3 regions of the Brevibacillus choshinensis genome follow, and region 2 is predicted to be linked to each of the others. Evidence: riboswitches for the same ligand, from Rfam matches in the RefSeq annotation. Region 2 holds a riboswitch; each other region holds the start of a gene.
The links. A riboswitch is a leader RNA that binds a small molecule or an ion and turns the genes downstream of it on or off. The one in region 2 is predicted to bind S-adenosylmethionine.
Positions count from the first base shown of each region.

Region 1: it holds a riboswitch for S-adenosylmethionine, as region 2 does, so the genes downstream of both, JNE38_RS27670 (sugar ABC transporter substrate-binding protein) here and JNE38_RS19045 (homoserine dehydrogenase) in region 2, are expected to answer to the same signal.
Region 3: it holds a riboswitch for S-adenosylmethionine, as region 2 does, so the genes downstream of both, JNE38_RS29330 (BMP family lipoprotein) here and JNE38_RS19045 (homoserine dehydrogenase) in region 2, are expected to answer to the same signal.

Region 1 covers NZ_CP069127.1:5,531,677-5,535,846, forward strand. The annotation lists gene JNE38_RS27665 (sugar ABC transporter ATP-binding protein) at 1-698, opposite strand, end outside; gene JNE38_RS27670 (sugar ABC transporter substrate-binding protein) at 771-1,790, opposite strand; SAM riboswitch class I at 1,884-2,002, opposite strand; gene JNE38_RS27675 (ATP-binding protein) at 2,193-3,443, shown strand; gene JNE38_RS27680 (FAD-binding oxidoreductase) at 3,497-4,170, opposite strand, start outside.
Region 2 covers NZ_CP069127.1:3,773,806-3,777,975, reverse strand. The annotation lists gene JNE38_RS19055 (sensor histidine kinase) at 1-158, shown strand, start outside; gene JNE38_RS19050 (DinB family protein) at 188-703, shown strand; SAM riboswitch class I at 830-938, shown strand; SAM riboswitch class I at 1,017-1,126, shown strand; gene JNE38_RS19045 (homoserine dehydrogenase) at 1,218-2,486, shown strand; gene JNE38_RS19040 (aminotransferase) at 2,546-3,673, opposite strand; gene JNE38_RS19035 (ornithine cyclodeaminase family protein) at 3,705-4,170, opposite strand, start outside.
Region 3 covers NZ_CP069127.1:5,894,697-5,898,866, forward strand. The annotation lists gene JNE38_RS29325 (ABC transporter ATP-binding protein) at 1-1,288, opposite strand, end outside; gene JNE38_RS29330 (BMP family lipoprotein) at 1,385-2,449, opposite strand; SAM riboswitch class I at 2,668-2,779, opposite strand; gene JNE38_RS29335 (methyl-accepting chemotaxis protein) at 2,855-4,170, opposite strand, start outside.

The DNA.
Region 1 (4,170 bases), 1.8 Mb from region 2:
TCCATGCTGGTCTGCGCTGTCTCTGTCGTAATCACATGCTGACCGTCTCGCATGATGGTGATGCGGTCACAGATTTCAAAGATTTCGGGCAGGCGGTGGGAAATGTAAATGATGCCGACCCCTGCTTTCTTCAACTGATCAATGATCTGAAACAGCCGCTCGCTTTCCTTGGTGCTGAGCGGCGCTGTCGGTTCGTCAAAGATCACGTACTTGGCTTTTTGCACAGTAGCACGCGCAATCAAAATCAGCTGTTTCTCCGACAGGGAGCATTCCTCGACGGTCATTTTGACGGGAATGGAAAATCCGAACCCGCGCAGCAGCTCCTCCGATTCGGTGTACAGTCGCTGCCAGTTGATCAGTCCCGAGCCTTTTGCCTGAACGAGCCGATCCAGCAAAATGTTTTCCGCCACGCTCAGATAGGGAATCAGTGCCGTATCGACTTCCTGATACACACATTGGATCCCGAGTGCCTTGGCATCCTGCGGAGATTCGATCGACACCTGCTGTCCATCGATTGTAATGGTTCCTCCGTCCAGCTGATAGGCTCCTGTGAGAATTTTCATCAAGGTGCTTTTCCCGGCCCCGTTTGCCCCCAGCAAGGCGTGTACCTCTCCAGCCTTCACTTCAAAATTCACCGTTCTCAGGGCAGGCACACCGGAAAATTGCTTCTCGATTCCTTGCATTTGTAAGGTTGCCAATCTTTACACCCCCTAGATAAGGAAGATTCCCGTTGAGCGTTCAACGGGAATCGCCTGCCATTCTATCCGATCTTACTTGCCCCACTCTTTCACGTATTGGGAAAGATCGCCCATCGTCACTTTTTTGTCCTTAGGCAGATCATCTTGTTTCACGAGAACAGGTGTCAGGTTGACGTTGTCCGGAACCTCTTCCCCTTTGATTTTCTTGAACACGGTCTCCGCCTGGATGCGGCCGATGTTGGACGGGTCAACTGCAGCAGTCGCTACCCAAGGAGAGTTTGGCTCCTGAATCATTTGCAGGTCCTCATCGCTCAGGTCGATGGAGTACACTTTGATTTCGGTGCGTCCTGCTTGCTGGATCGCACGTGTAGCACCTTTACCGAACTCATCCCATGCTGCCCATACTGCCGTGATGTCGCCTTTGTTCGGATATTTCTTCAGGATCGCTTCCATCTGAGATTGCGTATCCAGAGCGGTATTGTTGGTCGCGGAACCGAAAGCCGCTACTTCTTTGATATCCGGATATTTCTTCAAGAATGCATCGTACGTGATTTGACGTTTTTCCATAGGCGCAAAGCCTGCCACCCAAATCTTCACGATGTTTCCTTTGTTGCCATTGTCCGCAGCCAGCTTCTCGAGGCTCAGGTCAGCCAGCTTTTGGTCGTCCTGCGCTACAATCGGCACGCCCGGAATTTTGATGTCCGTGTCGAACAGGACGACAGGAATCTTCTTGTCTACCGCTTTTTGCGTTCCTTGCTGCAGCGCTTCTGCTGTACCGTGGTCGATCAGGATGCCGTCAAAGTGCTGGTTGACCGCTGCATCGAGATTGGAAGCCATTTTCGCCAGATCGGTGTCCGCATTGAATACCGTCAGCTCGCCGCCGTTTTTCTCCACTTCTTTTTTGACCCCGTTGATGTATTGCGCCGAAAAAGTCCCAACATTTTGACGCATAATCAACGCAATTTTCTTAGTTTTCTCGCCAGACGCGCCGTTTGGAGCAGCCGTGCCAGCTCCACCGCCGTTGCCGCACGCTGTCAAAGCGAGAGAAGCTGTCAGTGCCAGCGTGACCAGAAGACCCAATTTCTTTTTCATGGATGTTCCCCCTTGTGTATAGACTCGTCGCAGAAAAGGTCAAGCAGAAAAGCCTCTTTCAACAGAAAGAGGCTAAAATCAGCGATTTCCCGCCTCTCATCTGTCAGGTATCGTTACCTGTTGGAGTTAGCACCTTGGCGCGCAAGAGTCCTCTCGCGTGCTAGGTTGCCGGGCTTCATAGGGCCATTCCCTCAGCCTTCTCTGGATAAGAGTAGTTATTATTTTCGAAACGTTTGCTTTAATATATACAGACTATAATCAATGCATTCGCACCTGTCAACTGGGTCTTTTAAAAATTTGCGTTCATCTGACAAAAGACACCCACAATTTGGGAGGGATTATGCAAGGGCGTGTCGAAATATCGGGAAATGATAGTTAGTCAGTCTGCGGTGGAGATGCCCGATGAGCCTAATAAAAGAAGTCATCCTTCAATTTTTCTTTGTATTAATTCCCTTTGTGATGTTCAATATCTACTGCCGAGACAAGATGAGAAATTTCAGCAGGAGCTTCATCCTCTTCACCAGTTCGATCAGCTTGTTCCTCGCGATGACCTTTGCCTCCAGTGTCATTGACGGGGTCATTTTTGACACTCGGTATGTCATCATGTTTTTTGGGCTTGTTTACGGAGGTATCCAGACAGGTCTCATTTTGCTTGGAGAATTTGTCATTTATCGATTGTATTTGGGTGGCGAAGGATCGATCGTCGCCATGCTGATTGCCGTTTTTTCCTTCGTGGTGTCCCTGCTTATGTACAGATCGTATAAAACAACTCACCGGAAAACGATTTTCACCATTTCGGCAGGCATGGTGTTTTCCATTGTTGCCCTGACCCTTACCTATTTCTATTTCCCCCACTACTTTGTTGAAAATCTTACCTATCACTTTCTTGTGATTCCGCTGCAGAATTCACTCGGTATCTGGATATTGATGTCCCTTTTCAGCAAATCGGTATCGGACAAGGAAATTTTTATCAAGCATGCACAGAATGAAAAGATCGAGACAATGAGCCACGTGGCCGCTTCCCTTGCCCACGAGGTGCGCAATCCGCTTACGGCCGTCAAAGGATTTCTGCGATTAATGCAGGAAAACCCCACGGATTTGACCAAAAACGCCCAGTACATGAACATCTGTATGGACGAAATTCAACGGACGGAAATGATCCTCTCGGAATATCTCGCGATCTCAAAGCCGCTGACAAACCGGTATGAGCCCGTTAACGTCGCGGAAATGCTGAAGGTCATGCGCGCCGTGATGTCGCCCTTTGCGATCCTGCACAATGTGGAGTTGGAGGTCCGTACACCGGAAACGTCTGTCACCATCATGGCCAATCCGGATGAGATCAAGCAGGTGCTCGTCAACTTCATCAAAAATGCGATCGAGGCCTGCGCCAATGTGAGAAAAGGAAGAGTGTTCCTGTCCCTGATGGTGGAGGAAGGCAAAGCGATCCTGGTCATCAAGGACAACGGCGTGGGGATGGATGAAGGGCAAATGAAGCGGCTGGGGTCCATTTACTTTTCCACCAAATCCAGCGGCACCGGCTTGGGTCTTACGTATTCCTATCACGTCATCCATACGTTTGGCGGCACCGTCACCGTAAACAGCAAACCGAACGTAGGCACGAAATTCTCCATCACTTTTCCTTATCAAGAGTAAATCCCCAGATCCTTAGAGCGGATGTGGGGATTTTCACTTCGACACCGGCTTCATCAAATTTCGTTTCCAGCTGGGGGAATGCTCTGAGGGTAATGAAAAAAGTTAGTAGGGTCATATTTAGCTTTCACGCGTGTCAGTCGCTCGAAGTTACTGCCATAGTATTCTTCGGGCCAGTTCTTTATTGAGAGATCTGGGGTATTGACGTATATGCCCTCGGTAAAAGGACGTAACGCCAGACGCAAGCCCTCCACCCAGCGAATACCTTTAGCAGCCCCTTCCGGCTTACTCCAAGTAGAAAAAAGAGTCACGTTCGACAATGCCTTGCGGTAGAAGTACGCAGTAGCATGACTCGGTATTTCGGCTACTTCCCCGCCCACTCCATGGAAGAAGACGGAGGCTGTATTATCGGGAGGATGCTCATTAACAAATCGCTCAATCTTATCGATTCCTTTATCTGTAAGCAGACGGTAAACATAAGGTCCGACACTCTTGAATGGCAAAGGTGTCGCCGGCTGTCTAGCGTATACTAAGGCTGCAGCTTCTAGCCAAGGGATTTCATCGATGGTGACTTTCAGAGGAGTGCCAGCTTGTAGCAACGGTTTCAATAAGGTTCGCAGCTCTTTAGCCGGTCCGAGAAAGACCCCTTGCATTAAAACTGGCGGCTGTACTCCGGAAGACATGAAAAGGGTGGGTGTAAGTCGCCTGTCAGCGGAAAGAAGGGTATAGT
Region 2 (4,170 bases):
GCGGCACTGGCCTCGGATTGACCTACTCTTTTCAGGTGATTCGCGCTATCGGGGGCTCTGTAGCTGTTCAAAGCGAGCCGAGAGCGGGGACTCGTTTTACCATATCACTCCCGCTGTATGACTTTGAAGAGGAGGCGCCGGCTGCCAGTACGGGTTGATCGCAACCAATCAAAAGGAGGAAGATAAGATGATGAATCGGCCGACAAGTGACGAATACGCCGCTTACTATGGGAAATACATTGCTCTGGTTCCAGATGGGAGTTTGCCAGAATGGTTATCCCGTCAGCTGGAGGAAACCGCAATGATGCTCTCTGGTCTTACAAATGAGCAGGAGATTTTCCGTTACGCTCCTGGAAAATGGTCGGTAAAAGAAGTGCTCGGACATCTCATCGACACGGAGAGAATCATGAGCTATCGTTTGCTGAGGATTGCCAGAGGAGACGAGACTCCTTTGGCCGGATATGAAGATGAGGCTTATGTGCTTCAGGGCTCCTTTGACTCGCGTCCGATGTCAGCGCTGCTGGAGGAGTTCCGGGCGGTGCGCGGATCCACGCTTGCCCTCATAAATGGGGTGCCCGAGGAAGCCTGGACGCGCAGGGGGCTTGCCAATAACAGCGAACTCTCGGCGAGGGCATTGGCCTACATCATCGCGGGCCATGAGCTCCATCACCGCAAGCTTCTTTCGGAAAGATATCATCTCTAGAAATAGCTCCGCCAGTTTCGCTTCAATCATTCAGGGCGGCTTGGGTGCATTCGTTCCGAAATAGCGTGAATTTTGTGTTGACGGATCGGATGGAATTTCTTAGAATAAACTTCAACAGCATACTAGTTCTTATCCAGAGAGGTGGAGGGTCTGGCCCTATGAAGCCCGGCAACCGTCATGAAGTTTGTGACAAGGTGCCAATTCCTGCGAGACTGTACGTCTCGAAAGATAAGAAGCGGGTCACTCGTATACGTGAATGAGAACCTTCTTCTTATCGAAGAAGGTTTTTTTGATTTCTTCAAAACTACATACTTTCTTATCCAGAGAGGTGGAGGGACTGGCCCGATGAAGCCCGGCAACCGTCACGTAGTAGGTGACAAGGTGCCAATTCCTGCAGGATGCTTGCGTCCTGGGAGATAAGGAGAGGGAATGCAGCGATGCCAACCAACCTTCTTCTTATCGAAGAAGGTTTTTTGTTTGTTTTGTTTGACAGACTGCTGATGGGGTGAATGAGATGAGTGCTGGAGTTGTTAAGGTAGGGCTGTTGGGATTGGGAACGGTAGGTGGCGGTGTGATCAAAACCATCCGCTCCCAACAGGAGAAGCTTTCCTCACGCTTGGGAAAACGGATCGAGATCGTCAAAGCGCTGGTGCGCGATTCGGAAAAGGAAAGAGCCGTGGAGCTTGACAGATCTGTGCTGACCACTGACTTTGAAGAAGTGCTCAAGAGTGATGTGGACATTGTGGTGGAGGTCATGGGTGGAGTCGAGCCGACGTATGATTATGTCCGCGCTTTGATTGAAAAGGGATGTCATGTGGTCACAGCCAACAAGGAGCTGCTAGCGAAAAGAGGAACCGAGCTCGTGGATCTGGCCAATCGTCATCAGGTCCATTTGGCTTATGAAGCGAGTGTAGCGGGCGGGATTCCCATCCTCAGCGTTCTGCGCCAATTCCTCCGCACCAATGACATCAACGGCGTGCGCGGTATCCTGAACGGCACGACCAACTTCATTTTGACGAAAATGGAGACCGAGCAGCTGCCGTACCAGGAGGTTCTCAGACAGGCGCAGGAGCTGGGTTATGCCGAAGCGGACCCTCGCTCGGACGTGGAAGGCTTTGATGCGATGTACAAATTGTACATTTTAGCTCAGCTCGTCTACGGAGAGTCGCTGCCGCTCGCCGAGGTGAAGAGGAGGGGCATTGCAGACCTAACCTCCGGGCAGATCCGCATCGCGAGTGAGCTCGGGTATCGGATCAAGCTGATCGCCCAGGCCCAGCAGGCTCCGGAAGGCATTCGCTTATCGGTAGAGCCGACCATGCTGCCGACGAACCATCCGCTGGCCCAAATCCAGGACGCGTTCAATGCTGTGCAGTTGTCGGGGAATATTGTGGGAGATCTTCTGTTTACAGGCAGAGGAGCAGGGGAATTGCCGACTGCGAGTGCAGTCGTGGAGGACCTGGCTTACCTGCTGACACAGCCGTTCACTCCGCATCCGGAGTGGAAGGAAACGGAGGCGGCGACAGGTTCGGTAACCCAGCAAAACGGGGACCATTCCCTCTGTTACCTGGAAGGCTCCGCACCTGCGGCGACGCCCGATCGCGTTTTGCACTTTTTGCGTCACGCGGGAGTGGACGTACACAAGCTCAAGGTACAGTTCGACCTAGGAGGAGTTCTGCGTGCCGGATTGATCACCAGCGGCATGCGTGCAGAGCACGAGGAATTGTTACAGTCGGATTTTGGCTTGCAGGTCCGATGCTTCCCCTTGCTAGGAAGCGTTGAGTGAAGCACGTCCTACAGAATGCAAAAGGCTGCGGAGAAATATATCTCCACAGCCTTGTTTCGTTAACGAATGGAACGGATGTACTCGGATACTTTCTGCAGTCCTTGGCGAAGCATTTCTGTTTCGCAAGCATAGCCAATCCGTACCCAGCCTTCCAAATCAAAGCAGCTGCCAGGAGTCAGGAAGGCGCCGGTTTCCTTTAGCAGACCCTTGCAAAAGTCTACGGATGTAACCGGAAGATCCACTTTCAGCATCGCGGTCGTACCTGCACGCGGTTTTACGTATGTGACGGAAGGCTCCCCGGCCACCCACGCATCCAGAATGGCTAGGTTATCCTTGATGATTTTGCGATTGCGTCCAAGAATCCGATCGTAGTTTTTCATGGCGTGTACCGCCAAAATATCATCGAGCATCCCCACACTGATCGTCGTATAGTCGCGGTGCTTGATGCATTCCTCGATCACATCCTGTGGGGCCGCGATCCACCCGAGGCGAAGTCCAGCCAGCGAGAGGGCTTTTGACATGCTAGAAGTGCTGATCCCTTTTTCGTACAGATCGGCGACGGATGGGACGATGAGGTCATCCTCCTGCAAAAGATTGCGATACACCTCGTCGCACAGCAGGTAAGCCCCGCAGGAACGTGCGATTTCCACGATTCCCTCCAGAAGCTCGCGTTCGATGATTGCACCGGAAGGATTGTTCGGATTGTTGATGCAGATCAGCTTCGTGTTTTCCCGAACGAGGGAGCGCAGCTCGTCCAGGTCAGGCAAGTAGCCGTTTTCCGGCTTCAAATGGAGCAAATCAACGGAAGCTCCGAAAGATTTCGGTACATCATATATTTGCTGATAGGTAGGGTGGACGGAAATGACATGGTCGCCGGGCTTCACGAGCGAATAGAAAACGAGGAAGTTGGCGGCGATGCCTCCGTTCATGACGAGCACTTGCTTCGAATCGATGGTTTCATACAGCTCGGAGACGAGAGTACGGAACTCGGGAGAGCCTTCGATATGGCCGTACGTCAGCTTTTTATCATAGAGGGAACGGAAAAAGTCAGCGGGATTGGTACCGTCGATGGAGATGAGCTCTTCTATGGTCAATGAATCCACGCACGTCTCTGCAATGTTGTAGGTTGCACTCATTTCGTACTTGTTCATCCAGTCTTCTACTGCAAACAGCTTAATATCCATCATGCTTCCTCCTTTTTCATGACCCGAAATGGGCTTACAGCTGGGCGACCGTACCTATGCCTTTTTCTTCCGCTTTTTTGAGAATGTAGTCTGCAGTGATCAGATCCTGCAGGGCGATTCCCGTACTGTCGTAGATAGTGATGTCTTGATCGGACAGGCGGCCTGGCGTTCGGCCCAGAATGACACTTCCGATTTCAGCGACAATATCCTCTTTGGAGATCAGACCTTTTTGGACGGCTACTTTGGTTTCACCGACGTTGATGGCCTGCGTTACGTCATCCACGAAGACGCGAGCGGTTGTAAACAGATTCTCATCAATTTCCTGTTTTCCTGCCATATCCGCGCCGATGCAGGAGAAATGAGTGCCGGGTTTGACCCATTCTTTCATGATGAGCGGCTTGTGCGATGGGGTGGCAGTGATGATGATGTCTGCTTCCCCAGTCGCCCCTCGTATGTCGTCTGTCGCCGCGTACTCAATCTCGATACGATCCAGCAAGGTC
Region 3 (4,170 bases), 2.1 Mb from region 2:
CGCGAGTCGGTTCCGCGGCAATCAGCAGGGGTGTTTCCTGCCCCAGCTCTCTTGCGACGATCAGCTTTTGCAAATTTCCGCCTGAAAGGTTGCCTGCCAGCTCTTGCAGCTGCCTGGAGCCTGTCTTGATCGCAAAGCGGTCCACCCAGCCACGAACGACCTGACGGAACGAGTCACGCAGGATGACGCCTCGACGATAAAATTCCGGCTTCCGCTGATAGCCCATCAACGCGTTTTCCTCGACGCTTTCCAGCTTCGCGGTCCCCCATAGATAGCGGTCTTCCGGAATATGCGCCAGCCCTGCCTGACGGATCGCCTCCACCGACTTGTTGGTGACATCGGTACCGTCCAGATGGATTTTGCCTTCCTGAATGGGTCGCAAGCCGCTGATGGCTTGCAGCAGCTCAGACTGGCCGTTTCCAGATACACCTGCGATCCCCACGATTTCCCCATGGTGAATGGAGAAGCTGACATGATCCAGCAGCGTCTGTTTCTCTCGCATCGTCACCCGGTCCACGTGCAGCAGCCTTTTGCCTTCCAATGGGACCCGCTGGCTCAGCTCCTCCAGCTCCCTGCCCACCATCAGCCTCGCCAGATCGTCGACATTGGTCTCGCTTTGGGAAACGGTCCCGGTCACACGTCCTCCGCGCAGCACGGTGATCCGATCCGCTACTTCCATGACCTCCTGCAGCTTGTGCGTAATCAGGATGACGCTTTTCCCGCTCGCTGCAAGATTCCGGATCGTCTGCAGCAAATCTTTGACTTCCAAAGGAGTAAGCACAGCGGTCGGTTCGTCCAGCACGATAATTTCCGCCCCTTGGTAGAGCACCTTCAAAATCTCTACACGCTGCTGCTCGCCGACCGAGCAAGCGGACACCTGTGTCAGGGGATTGATGGGGATTCGGTACTCCTCGCTCAAGGCACGCACCTTTTCTACCGCTTCCTTGCGCCGGAAGAATCCCGCCTGCTTGGGTTCGTACCCAATCACAATGTTTTCCGCTACCGTAAAATCTCCAAAAAGCATGAAGTGTTGATGCACCATGCCAATGCCGTTCCGAATCGCGTCGTTCGGCCCTCGGAATGCGACCGGCTTGCCGTTCAGCAGAATCTCGCCTTCTGTCGGCTGCTCCATCCCGTACAGCATGCGCATCAGTGTCGTTTTTCCCGCTCCGTTCTCCCCGACGATGGCATGGACCTCGCCTGCTTCCAGGGTGAAGGACACTTGATCGTTGGCCGTAAATTCTCCGTACTTCTTGGTCATCTGCTTCATTTCCAAGCGATGCGCCATTCCCGCTCCTCCTTCTTTTCACGTTCCTCCCGAATACACAAGCGACCGACTACACAGCTGTAGTCGGTCACCTAAATGCACGAGTGCTGCCAGCTATTAGAACGAGTCAGGAACTTTACGTGTGCCTGCTACGATCTCGTCATTGATAGCCTTCACTTTATCGATCACTTCTTGGCCGATGAACGGGTTCAGCGGCGTTTTGCTCTCGTGGGTCACATAGGTTACACCCACGCCTTTTTCTTTCAATCCGTAGGTCACTACACCTGGCTTCAGGTTGCCTTCGACAAAGGACTTCACGGTTTCGTACGCTGCCGCATCGGTGCCTTTCAGCTGAGAGAGCACGATGTGAGCGGGATCGATGGATGTACGGTCTACGTCTTGACCAGAAGTGTAGAAGCCTTTTTCCTTCGCTGCCTCAAACACGCCCAGATCGCCAACCGCTGCCGCACCGTTAATGATGTCGGCGCCTTTGGATGCTTGGAGCAAAGCCAGCTCTTTCGCTTTTGCCGGGTCAGAGAAGCTGCCCACGTAGTTCACGAGGAACTCCGCGTTCGGATTTGTCGCCTTCATCCCCTCTTGGAATCCACCTGTCCATTTTTTCAGGAGAGGAATATCCATCGCTACGACCATGCCGACTTTGTTGGTTTTGGTAGCCAGTCCAGCAGCCGCCCCCATCAGATAGGCAGCTTCCTGCTCACGGAAGGTAACGCTGCGGACGTTTGGCAAATCAACTACGGTATCGATAATCGCAAAATTGCGATCCGGATTCTCTGCCGCTACTTTTTTCAGCGCATCTTCTGCTTCAAACGAAGAAGTGATGATCAGATCATAATTTTCTGCCACTGCGACGCGAAGATTTTCCTCGATCGCTCCATGGTCCGTAGACTCGATGCTTTTTACTTCTGCGCCAAACTCCTGGCCGGCTTTCTTGGCACCTTCATCCATTTGTTGAAAGAACGGGTTGACACCGATTTTCTCCGGCAGGATCAGGGCAATGCGTTTTTTCGCCGCTCCCTCTTGTCCTGCTGCTTGTCCTTCTGCTTTTTCAGCAGGAGCGCTGCCTCCTGCCGGAGAGCTGCCTCCTGTCGGAGAGCTGCCTCCCGCCGAGCATCCAGCTGCCAGTACGGCGAATGTGGTCAAAGCCAACAATAGTTTCTTCATGGTGTACCCCTCTCTATCTAGAGCCTCTAAATTCGTTTTTATCTATTCACATATGTAATGTACGGTTTTTATACCAAAAAATCAATATAAATTACGTACATTTCACAAAAAAATACAGTTATCGTTCGTTTTTGCTGTCGCATTTTCTCTTTTTCACTTGCGCTAGACAAATAAAAAACTCTTCCCTGAGGAAGAGTTTACGTCCGGAACGGTCCTCTTCCTCATCTTCCAAGACATTCTCCCTGTCTTGTAGGAATTGGCACCAGTCTGTACATGTACAGTGGTTGCCGGGCTTCATCGGGCCAGTCCCTCCGCCGCTCTAGATAAGGTAGTATTTTGATAGGATTTTAATTAAATCAATTCTAGCAGAACGAAACAAAAATGCAATTATTATTTCTATTCCCTCTAATCCTTTGCATGAAACGTCTGCTGGAGGCGATGGGACAACGCGTTCAGCTCTCCCAGCTCCTCTGTGATTTCCCGCACCTTTTGATGCTGATTTTCCGCAGTAGCGAACAGCTCCTCCAGATTGGCTACCGACTCCTCCGTAACGGCTGTAATGGTAGACATCTCAGCCGCTACTTCCCCTGAGCGCATTTTTACTCTGTCCATGCTGGAGCGAACATGCTCTGCCGCAGCCAAGAAGGTAACCATCCCTGCGCGTACGGCTTCGATCGATGCGACGGTTTTGACTGCCAGCTCTTGCCCTTTGGCGACAGATCCCTCTCCCGTGCTGATTTGTTGGACAGCATTTTCGCTTTCCTGATGGAGGGATTTTAAGATCTCGGTGATTTCCTGCGTCGCAGTGGCACTTTGCTCAGCCAGCTTGCGCACTTCGTCAGCCACGACTGCAAAGCCTCGTCCATGCTCACCAGCCCGCGCCGATTCGATGGCTGCATTCAGCGCCAGCAGATTGGTCTGTGTGGCAATCTGGTTGATCGCCCCGACAATTTCCTCTACGCGATTGGCTTGGCGATTGAGCTGGTGGATTGTCGAAGCTGCAATCGTGACGGCCTGAACGATTTGTTCCATCTGCTGGGATAGCTCGTTCATCATCCCGATGCTCTCCGCCAGACGCAAATTGCTCTGGTCGGATTCGATCTTCATCGCGTTCGCCTGAGTAGTCACCTCGACAATTTCCTGATCGATCGACTGCACTTCCTCCTCGATCTTTACGGTGGAGTTTGCCTGAGACTCCATGCCAGTGGCGACTTCCTTGAAGGCGATCATCATGTCGTCCGTGTTGCGCTTGGTTCCCTCGGCATGTTCATGCACATGTTCAGTTGTACGGTCGAGCTGCTCGGTCATCACTTTGATGTGTCCCAGCATCTCAGCCAGTCGCTGCTCTTTTTCCTCGGCTTCTTTTCTTGCCGTGTTTGCTTTTCTAAGCGAGGCTTGTCCTGCCAGACAGAGGTACGTCACCGCCGCCATCATCATCAGGATGGCTACGATTCTCACCTCGAGATTGACTGCGTTGAAATTCCCGGTAAATATCTGGTAGGTTCCGGTGTAATAGCCCACTAACGTGACAATGATCTCGGTGATTCCCGCAAAAACGACCAGCTTCCAGTCTAAGTAGGCTGCCAAAAATCCCATGATGATAAATGCCAGAAACGCTATTTCCTGGTACGAGCTAAAATGATCGAAAGAGATGGCATAAAACATGAGTCCAATTGCAACCAGATAACGAATAACGGCGCTGTCTTTGCGGATGAAATAAT